DNA from 2 places in the Paenibacillus sp. FSL P2-0121 genome. Region 1 is predicted to be linked to the other one. Evidence: a T-box and tRNA genes for the amino acid it is inferred to sense, from the RefSeq annotation. Region 1 holds a T-box; the other holds one or more tRNA genes.
What was found. A T-box is a leader RNA that pairs with one kind of tRNA and senses whether it is charged. The one in region 1 lies ahead of pheS (phenylalanine--tRNA ligase subunit alpha), so its partner is inferred to be a tRNA-Phe.
Positions count from the first base shown of each region.

Region 2: it has a tRNA-Phe gene. The T-box ahead of pheS (phenylalanine--tRNA ligase subunit alpha) is inferred to sense a tRNA for this amino acid. The anticodon was not compared.

Region 1 covers NZ_CP150245.1:1,999,167-2,006,760, forward strand. The annotation lists gene MKY54_RS08725 (hypothetical protein) at 1-1,317, opposite strand, end outside; T-box leader at 1,583-1,868, shown strand; gene pheS (phenylalanine--tRNA ligase subunit alpha) at 1,929-2,963, shown strand; gene pheT (phenylalanine--tRNA ligase subunit beta) at 3,082-5,526, shown strand; gene MKY54_RS08740 (hypothetical protein) at 5,726-7,594, shown strand, end outside.
Region 2 covers NZ_CP150245.1:140,498-148,091, forward strand. The annotation lists rRNA gene MKY54_RS00665 (16S ribosomal RNA) at 1-1,415, shown strand, start outside; rRNA gene rrf (5S ribosomal RNA) at 1,540-1,656, shown strand; tRNA gene MKY54_RS00675 (tRNA-Ile) at 1,703-1,779, shown strand; tRNA gene MKY54_RS00680 (tRNA-Ala) at 1,804-1,879, shown strand; rRNA gene MKY54_RS00685 (23S ribosomal RNA) at 2,019-4,945, shown strand; tRNA gene MKY54_RS00690 (tRNA-Ser) at 5,028-5,119, shown strand; tRNA gene MKY54_RS00695 (tRNA-Met) at 5,150-5,226, shown strand; tRNA gene MKY54_RS00700 (tRNA-Val) at 5,235-5,310, shown strand; tRNA gene MKY54_RS00705 (tRNA-Thr) at 5,342-5,417, shown strand; tRNA gene MKY54_RS00710 (tRNA-Asp) at 5,432-5,509, shown strand; tRNA gene MKY54_RS00715 (tRNA-Phe) at 5,572-5,644, shown strand; tRNA gene MKY54_RS00720 (tRNA-Tyr) at 5,653-5,738, shown strand; tRNA gene MKY54_RS00725 (tRNA-Lys) at 5,744-5,816, shown strand; gene MKY54_RS00730 (helix-turn-helix domain-containing protein) at 5,966-7,060, shown strand; gene ugpC (sn-glycerol-3-phosphate ABC transporter ATP-binding protein UgpC) at 7,172-7,594, shown strand, end outside.

The DNA of each region.
Region 1 (7,594 bases):
CTGCCAATTGTTAGTTTGCAGCGTGTAAGGGATCTGATAATAGGCGGTAGGAAAAATGATCTTGCCTTCAGCAGCCGGCTCAGTCATTTGCAGCTGCAATGTTCCTTGATTGAGTGTGAGTGGTACATCTGCGCTGAGTTCAATAATCTTTTCTTCAAGCGGTTTCAATGTTAGGCTGGCAAAATCCTTCGTATCCACCGGAAAGCTATACCCTTCAGCGGCTTTAATAGCAAGTTCATAGGCAGGCACATTCACCGCTTTGTTGCCGCTATTTTTGATGCGGAACTGTAGTGTCCACTTTGCGTTGCCATTGTCAGCATAGACGTTAGCCGTTTTCAACTGTGTTTCGACTGTATTATTGCTGATTGTAAGCTTCTTCGTGACATTGCTGGCTACGACAAGATCCGGTGTTGTTGCAGCGGGGAGATTGTAGGCGACAACCGGCAACGCTATTTTTAATGAGGCATCTTCTCCGGCAAATTGCAGCGCCATGTTGTCTGTCTTCATATAAGAAGGGATTTCCGTCAAATAGTAGATCGTCTTCTTTTCCTGAGGCTGTACTTTATAGCTGGTGCTGGTGTCATCAAGTGCGAGTTCAAATACAGATCCTCCAGCGGAAGCGAGGTATCCTTTAAGTCCAGTATCACTGAGTACCTTGGTTCCTTGATTAGTGAAGCTAACGCCAACCTTGGCATAGACCTTACCGTTATATTTATAAATTTGCAGGCTCTCTGCCTTGGTGGTTACAGGGAGATTGTTTAGGGTGATCTTTTTACTCTGCCCTCTGGCGACAGCTTGTGAATATCCTGTTGGTACGGTGAAGTTCCCTAGCTTTTTTTGATAATCGGTGGTGTTGAAGTCCCATCCGTACAATGAAATTTTGACCCCGTTTAAAGAGGTGGATTTGCCGATGTTTACATAGTAGGTGATAGATTGACTGCTTTTCGCGGCAATGGATTTGATGGTTGCACTGCTGGTAATAGGGCTTCCTTGAATAACTGTACCGCCGCTAGTAGTTACTTTGGAGAAAAAGTCCACCAGATTGAGGCTAGCGTTGCTTCCATTAGAGTAGCTGAGTGTGTATGTAAGAATATTTCCGCCATCCTGAGTTAATAAGCTGACATCCGTCAGCTTTGCGCTGATGTTAGTCTTCAAGGCTATGGAGCCTAGTTTATCCAGAGCGGATACGGAAGCTGTTGTTGCTATTTTGGTGGATGTAGTCCCGGCCCAAGCGGTATGAGCACCATACGCTGCAGATTGGCTAAGTACAGCTGTGCTTAGCAGCACCGCGGCTACTTTTATTCTCCGTACATGCATTTGATTTCCTCCCAATAGGATAGTTAATAGTCTGCGAAGGTGCACCCGAGTGGATAAGCAAGCCTTCCTAGTAATGGAAATTATCAAGCTCCGCTGAATGTTAGCTGAAAAAAAGTTGGAAAAATGGCTCTGAAGCTTAAAGCCAGCTTAAAAGAAGATAAAAATTAGCCTAATTTTGTCCAGCTTGTCAAAACGACAGATTTTGCATATAATAAAGAGACATATCTCTTGTAGTAAAGAGATACCTGACAATTAGCATGAATTGTGAAATGCAGTGATGGAGAAGAGTACACAGTGCCTGACTTACAGGGAGGAGACGCCGCGGATTGAGAGCGTTTCTAAGAAGCAGAGCTGTCGAAGTTCACTCCGGAGCAGTTCCCTGAATTCCTTAAGCTATCTAATAGGGAAGGGTAGGGGATACCGGTCACAGACCGTTATTTCTGTATAAAGTGAGATAGGTATCTGTCCAGCCAAAAGAGGGAATGAAGCTCTTAAGGGGAACAGATCAGCTTGTCTAACAAGGGTGGTACCACGGTCTTTTCGTCCCTTACCGGGAGAAAAGGCCTTTTTTTGTTGAACTAGACAATGATTGAAGGGGGCTGTACACGGCCATGAAAGAGAAGTTGGAAGCATTGAAGGTTGAAGCGCTGGCTAAGCTGCAGGAGGTTATGGATCCGCAGGTACTAAATGATCTAAGAGTGAAGTATCTCGGTAAAAAAGGTGAGCTTACAGAGGTTCTGCGCGGTATGGGAGGACTTAGTGCTGAGGAACGTCCGGTAATCGGGCAAGTAGCGAATCAGGTTCGCAGTGCTATTGAGGAGATTATCGGCGCGAAGCAGGAGGCTTTTCAAGAGCAGGAAACCCAGCAACGTCTGCAGGCTGAAAAAGTAGACGTAACCTTACCGGGTCGCCGTATGCAGCAAGGGGGCATTCACCCGCTTAGCAGAGTCGTACAGGAGATTGAGGATATTTTTATCGGCATGGGCTACCGTGTAGCTGAAGGTCCGGAAGTAGAGACCGATTATTATAACTTTGAAGCTCTAAATCTGCCTAAGAATCACCCGGCACGTGATATGCAGGATTCTTTCTATTTAACGGATGACCTGTTAATGCGCACACAAACCTCGCCGGTACAGATTCGTACTATGCAGGCTATGAACGGTGAAGCTCCGGTAAAAATCATCTGCCCGGGTAAAGTATTCCGCCGTGATGATGATGATGCAACGCATTCCTTCCAGTTCCACCAAATCGAAGGTTTGGTCATTGGAAGTAACATTCGAATGAGTGATCTGAAGGGCACCCTGCAACAATTTGTGCAGGAGATGTTTGGACCGAATACAGGCATTCGTCTTCGTCCGAGCTTTTTCCCATTCACTGAGCCAAGTGTTGAAGTAGATGTAAGCTGCTTCAAATGTGGCGGCGATGGCTGCAGACTATGCAAGCAAAGCGGATGGTTAGAAATCCTTGGCGCAGGTATGGTGCATCCAAATGTACTGAAAATGGGTGGCTATGATCCTGCTGAGTACAGCGGCTTCGCTTTCGGAATGGGTGTAGAGCGGATTGCAATGCTTAAATACGGCATCGATGACATCCGACATTTCTATAGTAATGACATGAGTTTTGTGAAGCAATTCAAGGGCGTTTAGTTTTTGTGGGCGCGCTGGCTGATAGTGGCGGAGAATGGCTTTGGAGTGTTCTCCCACAGGAAGCAGCGCGAACGACAGTGAAATAAATACATCTGAAACATAAAGGAAGTGAGCGGATATGAAAGTATCAACCGGATGGTTGGCTGATTATACATCGATTGAAGGAGTAACCGCCGAACAGCTAGCGGAGAAGATTACCGCTGCCGGCATTGAGATTGACGGCGTAGAGCGCCGCAATAAAGGCATTTCCGGCATCGTAACCGGCTATGTGAAATCAAAGGAAAAACATCCTGATGCAGACAAGCTGAACGTATGTATCGTGGATGTGGGCCAAGATGAGGAGCTACAAATCGTTTGCGGCGCAAAAAATGTAGCTGCAGGTCAAACTGTACCTGTAGCAATGGTTGGCGCTAAGCTGCCAGGACTGGATATCAAAAAAGCCAAGCTGCGCGGTGTCCTGTCGCAAGGAATGATCTGCTCGGCCAAAGAATTGGGACTGAATGATAAATTGCTTCCAAAAGAGCAACAAGAAGGTATTCTTGTGCTGCCTGAAGGGACAGAGATTGGTCAGGATATTTCCAAGGTCCTCGGCTTAGATGACGAGATTCTGGAATTCGATCTGACTCCGAACCGTTCAGATTGCCTCAGCATGATTGGTGCTGCTTATGAAGTAAGTGCAATTCTTGGGCGTGAAGTTAAATTACCTGATCCAAAAAGCGAAATGATTGAGATCAGTGGTCCTGCTGCGGATTCCATTTCCGTCAAGATTGAAGATGAAGAATACTGCAGCCATTATGCAGTTCGTTATATTGCAGGTGTTAAACCTGCACCATCACCGCTGTGGATTCAGAATCGTCTGATGGCTGCTGGGGTTCGTCCAATTAATAATATTGTGGACATTACCAATTATGTGATGCTGGAATATGGACAGCCGCTGCATGCTTTTGATGCAGATAAAGTACAAGGTGGAGAACTCGGCGTTCGTCTTGCCCATGAAGGTGAAGTTTTGGTTACACTTGACGGTCAAGAGCGTAAGCTAGAGCCGCAAATGCTCGTTATCGCTGATGGAGTAAAAGCTGTAGGTCTGGCCGGAGTAATGGGTGGACGGGATACAGAGGTTACTGCTGAGACGGTAAACCTTGTTCTGGAATCTGCTAAGTTTGATGGAGGAACGATTCGTAAAACCTCGCGTCAATTGGGACTTCGCTCGGAAGCCTCCCTTCGTTTCGAGAAGGAAGTGGATCCAAGTGCAGTTATTCCTGCATTGAACCGTGCAGCCGTACTGATTGCACGTTATGCTGGCGGATCGGTCCATGAAGGCATCGTGCAAGCAGGAACTGACGCTGTTCAAGAGAAGGTTCTCACCTTGTCCTTAGAGAAACTGAATCGTTATCTGGGAACGGATTTGTCCTTGTTGGAAGTGAAGACATTGTTTGGCCGTCTACATTTCAAATGTGGAGATACCGCACAAGGGCTGATTGAAGTTCAAGTCCCAACCAGACGTGGCGATATCAGCTATGATGTTGATCTTATTGAAGAAATTGCCCGCCTGTACGGGTATGACAATATTCCAACGACTCTAATTGAAGGAATTACAACGCCAGGAGCACTAACTCACAAGCAAGCGCTCCGTCGTGAACTGCGTCGCCTATTGTCACATGGCGGTTACCAAGAGGTGATGGGTTACTCCTTCATCCAGCCGCAACAAAGCACAATGTTCCCTGAGTTATCAGAAGGAGCAGTAGCGGTGAAGCTGGCTATGCCGATGAGTGAAGAACGCAGCGTACTGCGTACCAGCCTTCTACCACAACTCTTGGATATTGCCAGCTACAATACCAATCGTCGTCAAAGCGACTTGGCATTGTTTGAAATCGGCAACGTCTTCTTCACGGATGAAGAACAGTTGACTCGTCAGCCACGCGAACTGCCGGTGCTGGGGCTGCTGCTTAGCGGAAGCTTAACAGTGAAGCAATGGAATGTTTCGGCACAGCCTGTGGACTTCTTTGATTTGAAGGGTGCGCTGGAAACTGTATTTGCTCATTTAGGGCTGACCGATAAAATCGTCTATGTAGGAGATAGTCCAGAAGGATATCATCCTGGGCGTTCCGCGTCGGTATATTTACTCGGAAACGAGGGTCGTGTGAAGATCGGAACGATGGGACAGATTCATCCGGATCTGCAAAGACAGCTGGATCTGGTGGATACTTATGCGGCAGAAATTTTATTGCAGCCGTTATATGAAAGTGCGCAAAGCCGTTTGCAATATAATGAGCTTCCGCGTTTCCCAGGAATGGAGCGGGATATTGCTGTGGTCGTGGATTCCGCTGTACCAGCGGGCGATCTGCTAGCTTCCATCCGCGATAACGGAGGTTCTTTGCTCCAGTCCGTACAGGTATTTGACGTTTATACTGGTGGTAAGCTGGAGAATGGAAAGAAGAGCATCGCGATCTCACTGCTGTATCGTCATAGTGAACATACACTGACTGATGAGGAAGTAGGAGAGGTGCATGAGAAGGTATTAGCATCTCTTCAACAAACTTTTGGTGCAGAATTAAGAAAGTAGCAGGAATTGTGTAAAGCCGCAGCGAATCCATTTAGAAACTGAGATTCGCTGCGGCTTTTTCTAGGTAGAGTGCAAAGCGGAGAATATCAGCCATAATCTATTGAATATTAGGGATTTTGCCAAATGCTTACCAAAAAAGCTACAATAGAAGAAGTGAAACTAGCTTAGAATCCGCACACATACAAAGGAGGGCACAACTGTGGCTATGGACCGGACACGTGTCGCCGTGGAGATATACGGAACTTCCTATAAACTCGTCGGAAGCAGTACTGAATATATGAAACAAGTGGCCCGTTATGTTGATGAACATATGCGCACGATTTCTAAATCTCACACCAGACTGGACACACCGCGTATAGCGGTGCTTGCAGCTGTACATATGGCGGAGCAGGCTATTCAGGTTCAGGACTTCAAAAATGAACTAAACATGATGACAGGTGAACGCAGTGAACTGCGATTGGAAGTATCTCGCCTGCTGGAGGTACAGCGGGAGCGGCAAGAAGAATTCGAGCGACTTGAAGCTGCGGCCAAAGAAGAGGCTGGGCGACTGATTGCTGCTGCGGAGGAAGAACGTAAGCGGCATTTGGAGATTCAGGAGAATGAACGCAAGGTACATGCGGAACAGCTTCAGGAGGCAGTGCAAGCTGTGGAAGCTGCACGCAAGAAGCTGGAAGAAGAATTGCTTGAGCGCGAGATAGAGCTGCAAGCACTGCGGACAAGCTACGAAGAAGAGCAGGCAGCTAGTCGTGAACACCAGCGGCAGGAACTGGCGAAGGCGGAAGCCATCCGCTTGCAGCAGCTGGAGGAGCAGAAGGCTGCTCATCTGCAAGAGCTGGAGAACATCCGGGAGACGCTGACCAAGGAGAAGACAGACACGCTGTCTGCTCTGCAGCTTGAGCTGACCGAGACCAAGTCAACACTGGAGGAAGAGCTTGAGGTTACCAAGTCTACATTAGGTAAAGAACTCGAAGATACCAGATTGACGCTGGGTAAGGAGCTTGAGGATACCAAGTTGACGTTAGGTAAGGAGCTTGAGAGTACCAAAGCGAAGTTGGGCAAAGAGCTGGCGGAAGAACGTGAAGCACTGCAGCGGGAACAAACCAAGAATAAGGAACTGCGGCAGTCACAAGGCACTCAAGAGCATAGACATAAGCAAAATATTCAAGAGCTGGAGAAACAGCTGGCTGAGCTTCGTGGTGGGACAGGGCAACTTCAGTCCAGATTACGTGCGGCTGAAGCCAGTCTTAAGAGTGAGCGAGATGCAAGACAGACGCTTCTTGGACAATATGAAGCGATTGTTAAACGTGAAGAACAGCTCAGTGAAGAGCTTCACACGGCTACTGAGCTGGGCACACTGTTGAATGAGGAGCTGGAAGAGTTACGCCAGCGTTATCAACAGTCACAGAATGAAGCTACAGAGCTAAGAGCGTCACTACAGGAGACGAGTGAAAATCTGCACCGTGTTCAGGAAGAGCTTGCGGGATCAGCAGCAGAGGCGGCTAACTGGCAGGAGCTTTCGGATAAACGCATGGAAGATATTGGTGAACTGGAAATGAATCTGCTGGAGTCTGAGGAGAAATCCGTGTTGCTCCAGAAAGAGATCGACACGCTACGTGGGCAAGCCGATGGATTAGTACAGCAGCTGGATCAGGAGGTTCAGCTTCGTACAGATGCAGAACGCGAAACAGCGGTACTTCGGGAGCAAGGTGTGCAGGCTCAGAAGGAATTGTCTGCGCTTCGTGTTCGTTATGAGGAACTGATTGCTCAATACGACGATGTACTGCAAGAAGGAGAACGCCTGCAGGAAAGATATCAACTGTTGCAGGAAGAAGGCGAAGAGGCAACACGACGCTTAGAAGAGTTATCTGAAGCTAGTCGTGAAGCTGCTGCTACTGTTGCTGAGCAACAGGAAGTGCTGAAGGAAGCAGAGGCGTACGGAGCTTCCTGGAAGCATAAGTATGAGGAACTATCCGATCAGCAGCTGCAGTGGACGGATCTCGAAGCAAAGCTGCGTGAGGAGATCGACATTTGGCAGCAGGAAGCCGGTGAGGCTGAAATGAAGCAGGAA
Region 2 (7,594 bases), 1.9 Mb from region 1:
AGACTGGGATAACTACCGGAAACGGTAGCTAATACCGGATAATTTCTTTTTTCTCCTGAGAGAAGAATGAAAGACGGAGCAATCTGTCACTGAGGGATGGGCCTGCGGCGCATTAGCTAGTTGGTGGGGTAACGGCCCACCAAGGCGACGATGCGTAGCCGACCTGAGAGGGTGAACGGCCACACTGGGACTGAGACACGGCCCAGACTCCTACGGGAGGCAGCAGTAGGGAATCTTCCGCAATGGGCGAAAGCCTGACGGAGCAACGCCGCGTGAGTGATGAAGGTTTTCGGATCGTAAAGCTCTGTTGCCAGGGAAGAACGTCCGGTAGAGTAACTGCTACCGGAGTGACGGTACCTGAGAAGAAAGCCCCGGCTAACTACGTGCCAGCAGCCGCGGTAATACGTAGGGGGCAAGCGTTGTCCGGAATTATTGGGCGTAAAGCGCGCGCAGGCGGCTATTTAAGTCTGGTGTTTAAACCTTGGGCTCAACCTGAGGTCGCACTGGAAACTGGGTGGCTTGAGTACAGAAGAGGAAAGTGGAATTCCACGTGTAGCGGTGAAATGCGTAGATATGTGGAGGAACACCAGTGGCGAAGGCGACTTTCTGGGCTGTAACTGACGCTGAGGCGCGAAAGCGTGGGGAGCAAACAGGATTAGATACCCTGGTAGTCCACGCCGTAAACGATGAGTGCTAGGTGTTAGGGGTTTCGATACCCTTGGTGCCGAAGTTAACACAGTAAGCACTCCGCCTGGGGAGTACGGTCGCAAGACTGAAACTCAAAGGAATTGACGGGGACCCGCACAAGCAGTGGAGTATGTGGTTTAATTCGAAGCAACGCGAAGAACCTTACCAGGTCTTGACATCCCTCTGAATCCGCTAGAGATAGCGGCGGCCTTCGGGACAGAGGAGACAGGTGGTGCATGGTTGTCGTCAGCTCGTGTCGTGAGATGTTGGGTTAAGTCCCGCAACGAGCGCAACCCTTAACTTTAGTTGCCAGCAAGTAATGTTGGGCACTCTAGAGTGACTGCCGGTGACAAACCGGAGGAAGGTGGGGATGACGTCAAATCATCATGCCCCTTATGACCTGGGCTACACACGTACTACAATGGCCGGTACAACGGGAAGCGAAGCCGCGAGGTGGAGCCAATCCCATCAAAGCCGGTCTCAGTTCGGATTGCAGGCTGCAACTCGCCTGCATGAAGTCGGAATTGCTAGTAATCGCGGATCAGCATGCCGCGGTGAATACGTTCCCGGGTCTTGTACACACCGCCCGTCACACCACGAGAGTTTACAACACCCGAAGTCGGTGGGGTAACCCGCAAGGGAGCCAGCCGCCGAAGGTGGGGTAGATGATTGGGGTGAAGTCGTAACAAGGTAGCCGTATCGGAAGGTGCGGCTGGATCACCTCCTTTCTATGGAGAATCGTTCTCTGCAATGAGGACATTCAAATCGGAAGCTCAGCTTCCACAATAGAACCTTCGGGTTCGAACACTCACTCGTGTTCAGTTTTGAAAGAGCAAGTCTCTTTCGTATGCGTTTGGTGGCGATAGCGGAGGGGTTCCACACGTACCCATCCCGAACACGACCGTTAAGCCCTCCAGCGCCGATGGTACTTGGACCGAAGGGTCCTGGGAGAGTAGGACGTTGCCAAGCGGACAACCAATTCATTGGTTGATTCACAATGTTATATATGTTATATGGGCTTTTAGCTCAGTTGGTTAGAGCGCACCTCTGATAAGGGTGAGGTCGGTGGTTCGAGTCCACCAAGGCCCACCATATAACATTATAGAGTAATTTTATGGGGCCATAGCTCAGCTGGGAGAGCGCCTGCCTTGCAAGCAGGAGGTCAGCGGTTCGATCCCGCTTGGCTCCACCATAAATTTTTAAATGAATAACTTTTTCAACTTGATCCTTGAAAACTGGATACCGAAACGAATTTGCGTTTTAGAACATCTTTTAGCATCTTGTGTAAACAAGTAAATGTTATTAGTGAGATTTTTCTTCGGAAGAATCAAGGTTAAGCTAATAAGAGCACACGGAGGATGCCTAGGCGCCAGGAGCCGACGAAGGACGTGGCGAACAACGAAACTGCCTCGGGGAGCTGTAAGCAAGCTTTGATCCGGGGGTGTCCGAATGGGGAAACCCAGCTGTGGTAATTCGCAGTTACTCATTTCTGAATACATAGGAAATGTAGAGGCAGACCAGGGGAACTGAAACATCTAAGTACCCTGAGGAAGAGAAAACAATAGTGATTCCGTCAGTAGCGGCGAGCGAACGCGGAACAGCCTAAACCTAAGAGCTTGCTCTTAGGGGTTGTGGGACGTCTCACATGGAGTTACAAAGGAATATGGTAGGTGAAGAGGTCTGGAAAGGCCCGCGATAGAGGTAAAAGCCCTGTAACCTAAACTGTATTCTCTCCGAGACGGATCCCGAGTAGTGCGGGGCACGTGAAACCCCGTATGAATCCAGCAGGACCATCTGCTAAGGCTAAATACTACCTGGCGACCGATAGTGAAACAGTACCGTGAGGGAAAGGTGAAAAGCACCCCGGAAGGGGAGTGAAATAGAACCTGAAACCGTGTGCTTACAAAAAGTCAGAGCCCTATTAATGGGTGATGGCGTGCCTTTTGTAGAATGAACCGGCGAGTTACGTTTAACATGCAAGGTTAAGCCGAGAAGGTGGAGCCGCAGCGAAAGCGAGTCTGAATAGGGCGAATTAGTATGTGGACGTAGACCCGAAACCGTGTGATCTACCCCTGTCCAGGGTGAAGGTGCGGTAACACGCACTGGAGGCCCGAACCCACGTACGTTGAAAAGTGCGGGGATGAGGTGGGGGTAGCGGAGAAATTCCAATCGAACTCGGAGATAGCTGGTTCTCCCCGAAATAGCTTTAGGGCTAGCCTCGGTATAAGAGTAGTGGAGGTAGAGCACTGATTGGGTGCGGGGTCCGCAAGGATTACCAAGCTCAGTCAAACTCCGAATGCCATATACTTATTGCCGGGAGTCAGACAGTGAGTGCTAAGATCCATTGTCAAAAGGGAAACAGCCCAGACCATCAGCTAAGGTCCCCAAGTGTGTGTTAAGTGGGAAAGGATGTGGAGTTGCACAGACAACCAGGATGTTGGCTTAGAAGCAGCCACCATTGAAAGAGTGCGTAATAGCTCACTGGTCGAGTGACTCTGCGCCGAAAATGTAACGGGGCTAAACACACCACCGAAGCTATGGCTAGATACGTATGTATCTGGGGTAGGGGAGCGTTGTGTAGGGGTTGAAGGTGTACTGAAAAGAGCGCTGGACACTACACAAGTGAGAATGCCGGTATGAGTAACGAAAAGATCAGTGAGAATCTGATCCGCCGAAAGCCCAAGGTTTCCTGAGGAAGGCTCGTCCGCTCAGGGTAAGTCGGGACCTAAGGCGAGGCCGAAAGGCGTAGTCGAAGGACAACAGTTTGAAATTACTGTACCACCGTAATCCGCTATGAGCGATGGGGTGACGCAGGAGGGTAGTGACGCGGACTGATGGATGTCCGTCTAAGCAGTGAGGCTGATGTGTAGGCAAATCCGCACATCGATAAGGCTGGGCTGTGATGGGGAGCGAAAATTATAGTAGCGAAGGTCATGATCTCACACTGCCAAGAAAAGCCTCTAGCCAGGAGAAGGTGCCCGTACCGCAAACCGACACAGGTAGGCGAGAAGAGAATTCTAAGGCGCGCGGAAGAACTCTCGTTAAGGAACTCGGCAAAATGACCCCGTAACTTCGGGAGAAGGGGTGCCCCGGTAGTGTGAATAGCACGAGGGGGCCGCAGTGAAAAGGCCCAAGCGACTGTTTAGCAAAAACACAGGTCTGTGCGAAGCCGCAAGGCGAAGTATACGGGCTGACGCCTGCCCGGTGCTGGAAGGTTAAGGGGAGTGGTTAGGGGTAACCCGAAGCTATGAACCGAAGCCCCAGTAAACGGCGGCCGTAACTATAACGGTCCTAAGGTAGCGAAATTCCTTGTCAGGTAAATTCTGACCCGCACGAATGGCGTAACGACTTGGGCGCTGTCTCAACGAGAGATCCGGTGAAATTTTAATACCTGTGAAGATGCAGGTTACCCGCGACAAGACGGAAAGACCCCATGGAGCTTTACTGCAGCTTGATATTGAATTTGGGTACGATCTGTACAGGATAGGTGGGAGCCGTAGAAATCGGAGCGCAAGCTTCGGTGGAGGCGCCGTTGGGATACCACCCTGATCGTATCTAGGTTCTAACCTAGTACCCTTACCGGGTACGGGGACCGTGTCAGGCGGGCAGTTTGACTGGGGCGGTCGCCTCCTAAAGAGTAACGGAGGCGTTCCAAGGTTCCCTCAGAATGGTTGGAAATCATTCGCAGAGTGCAAAGGCATAAGGGAGCTTGACTGCGAGACCTACAAGTCGAGCAGGGACGAAAGTCGGACTTAGTGATCCGGTGGTACCGCATGGAAGGGCCATCGCTCAACGGATAAAAGCTACCCTGGGGATAACAGGCTTATCTCCCCCAAGAGTCCACATCGACGGGGAGGTTTGGCACCTCGATGTCGGCTCATCGCATCCTGGGGCTGAAGTAGGTCCCAAGGGTTGGGCTGTTCGCCCATTAAAGCGGTACGCGAGCTGGGTTCAGAACGTCGTGAGACAGTTCGGTCCCTATCTGTCGTGGGCGCAGGAAATTTGAGAGGAGCTGTCCTTAGTACGAGAGGACCGGGATGGACGTACCGCTGGTGCACCAGTTGTTCCGCCAGGAGCATGGCTGGGTAGCTACGTACGGACGGGATAAGCGCTGAAAGCATCTAAGCGTGAAGCCCCCCTCAAGATGAGATTTCCCAATTAGTAAGACCCCTTGAAGACGACGAGGTAGATAGGTTGGAGGTGGAAGTGCAGCAATGCATGGAGCTGACCAATACTAATCGGTCGAGGGCTTATCCTATACGTAGAATGCAAATTCGTTTCGGATTCAGTTTTCAGGGAGTCAAATTCCTGTTTGGATTGCTGTGGTACTGATATCGTTTGGAGAGATACCCAAGTGGCTATAAGGGGACCCTCTGCTAAGGGGTTAGACTGCGTAAGCGGTGCGTGGGTTCGAATCCCACTCTCTCCGCCATTTTCAATCCATAGCAATACTAATTATTGTGGCGGTGTAGCTCAGCTGGCTAGAGCGTACGGTTCATACCCGTGAGGTCGGGGGTTCGATCCCCTTCGCCGCTACCATAATACCTGGAGGCTTAGCTCAGCTGGGAGAGCATCTGCCTTACAAGCAGAGGGTCGGGGGTTCGATCCCCTCAGCCTCCACCATTTTCATCTTTTAGAATTGCTTTTACACCGTGCCGGTGTAGCTCAACTGGTAGAGCAACTGACTTGTAATCAGTAGGTTGGGGGTTCAAGTCCTCTCGCCGGCACCATTTTTAATTAATGCGGAACCGTGGTGTAGTTGGCCTAACATGCCTGCCTGTCACGCAGGAGACCGCGGGTTCGAATCCCGTCGGTTCCGCCATTTTTTCCACAAAATGAGTGGGAAGTGTAAGACTTTTCCGCTTAATTGTCATGTAATCTTATGGCTCGGTAGCTCAGTCGGTAGAGCAGAGGACTGAAAATCCTCGTGTCGGCGGTTCGATTCCGTCCCGAGCCACCTTTTTTGGGGGATTAGCGAAGTGGCCAAACGCATCAGACTGTAAATCTGCTCACGTACGTGTTCGGTGGTTCGAATCCATCATCCCCCACCATTTATGAGCCATTAGCTCAGTTGGTAGAGCACCTGACTTTTAATCAGGGTGTCGAAGGTTCGAGTCCTTCATGGCTCATCCCAAACAGAAAGTCACCACCTTAGGGTGGTGGCTTTTTTTGTGTTTTTATGTCGTATTATAGTAGCGCGCTGCTGTAGTGATTAACATAATATTAGAGAATATGCTAAAATAGGCGAAAAGAGCAAAAGTGGTGGAGTATGGTGACTATGGATAGCGAAACATTGCGGAAAAAGTTAGAGCAGCTCACCGGAAAGAAAACCGGAATCAAGCAGTTAGGGAGGCAACATTCAGCTTCTCTTTTTAGCCTGGGATTGGAAGCACAAGAACAGCCGGTAATCCATGAAGGTCATCTTTGGGCACCATTATATGAGACTGATGGACGTGTAACCGCTGTCTGGGTGGAATTGGATGGACTTAACTCTTTGGAAATACAATTAGTGAATTATGCAGTTCGAAACTTTGCAATTGCACTAAAAGCTACTGGGGTTAGAGAAGAAGGGGAAGCGGAGGCTCGGCAGCTGGGTATCTGGTTGAACACCGAACTGGAGCAAGAGAAAAATGACTCTGAGATACCCGATGAGATGGCTCTAAAGGGACGTTTATTCGGAGATATGGTTCCATTCCTACTTAGCAGTGAGAATGCACATAGCCCGCAGATCACTTATCGTTCCTTAATGAAGCTGCTGCGCAGCTATTTTGAGAATGAAATTCTGCTTATACCTCTTCAAGAAAAAGAATGGTTAATATTGGCCCGGAAGGAACTACTCACGGGCGGAGATGATAAGGATGAGGAAGAAGAGAGTGTAGATGAAATTCTGGCTCAGACCAGTATGGGCTTACACGAACTGATAGCCAGCGAATGGGTAGGTGTATTCCATTTGGCTGTAGCTCCGGCTATCGTTCCTGTTAAGGGATTGACGGGATCCGTGGCCTTGCTGAGGGAGACTATTGTACTCGGACGTATTTTCCAAGTGGGTGAATATATTCATTTACCTTGGGAGCTGCATTTGGAACGTTTGGTTAACAGCATTCCTGATGCACGGCGTAAACAGTTACTTGGACAGATTGGCGACTATTCTACCGTACTATCGGATAAAGAGATGCTGATGACCCTGGAGACGTTTTTTGAGATGGATTGTAATGTAAGTGAAACAGCCAAGAAGCTATATATTCATCGCAACACGCTTTTATACCGTCTGGACAAGATAAAACAGGAGACGGGTGCCGATGTGCGTAGCTTTGGGGACGCTGCTATTGTGAAGCTTACTATGCTTTTGTATAAAGTGACGAAAAGGAAATAGGTTTTTTGTGAACGTTACAAATAGCCACCGTGTCCCGTCTAGGGTAATATAAATGTACAAGGAAAAAAGAATTTTTCAATTAATCAATAATTAACTCGAGGGGGAAATACAATGGCAGGCGTACGTTTAGAGCATATTTTCAAAAAATACCCGGGTTCAGATAAAGCAACAGTAATGGATATCAATCTTGATATTAAAGATAAGGAATTTCTAGTATTGGTTGGACCATCCGGTTGCGGTAAATCCACAACTTTGCGTATGATCGCTGGTCTGGAAGAAATCTCCGAAGGTAAAATGTACATTGGCGATCGTGTAGTCAACGACGTTGCACCTAAAGACCGAGATATCGCGATGGTATTCCAATCCTACGCCCTGTATCCGCATATGAGCGTATACCAAAACATGGCTTTCGGTTTGAAACTTCGTAAAGTGAAGAAAGATGAAATCGACAAGAAAGTACGTGAAGCTGCTAGAATTCTCGATATCGAGCATTTGCTAGATCGTAAACCAAAAGCACTTTCCGGTGGTCAACGC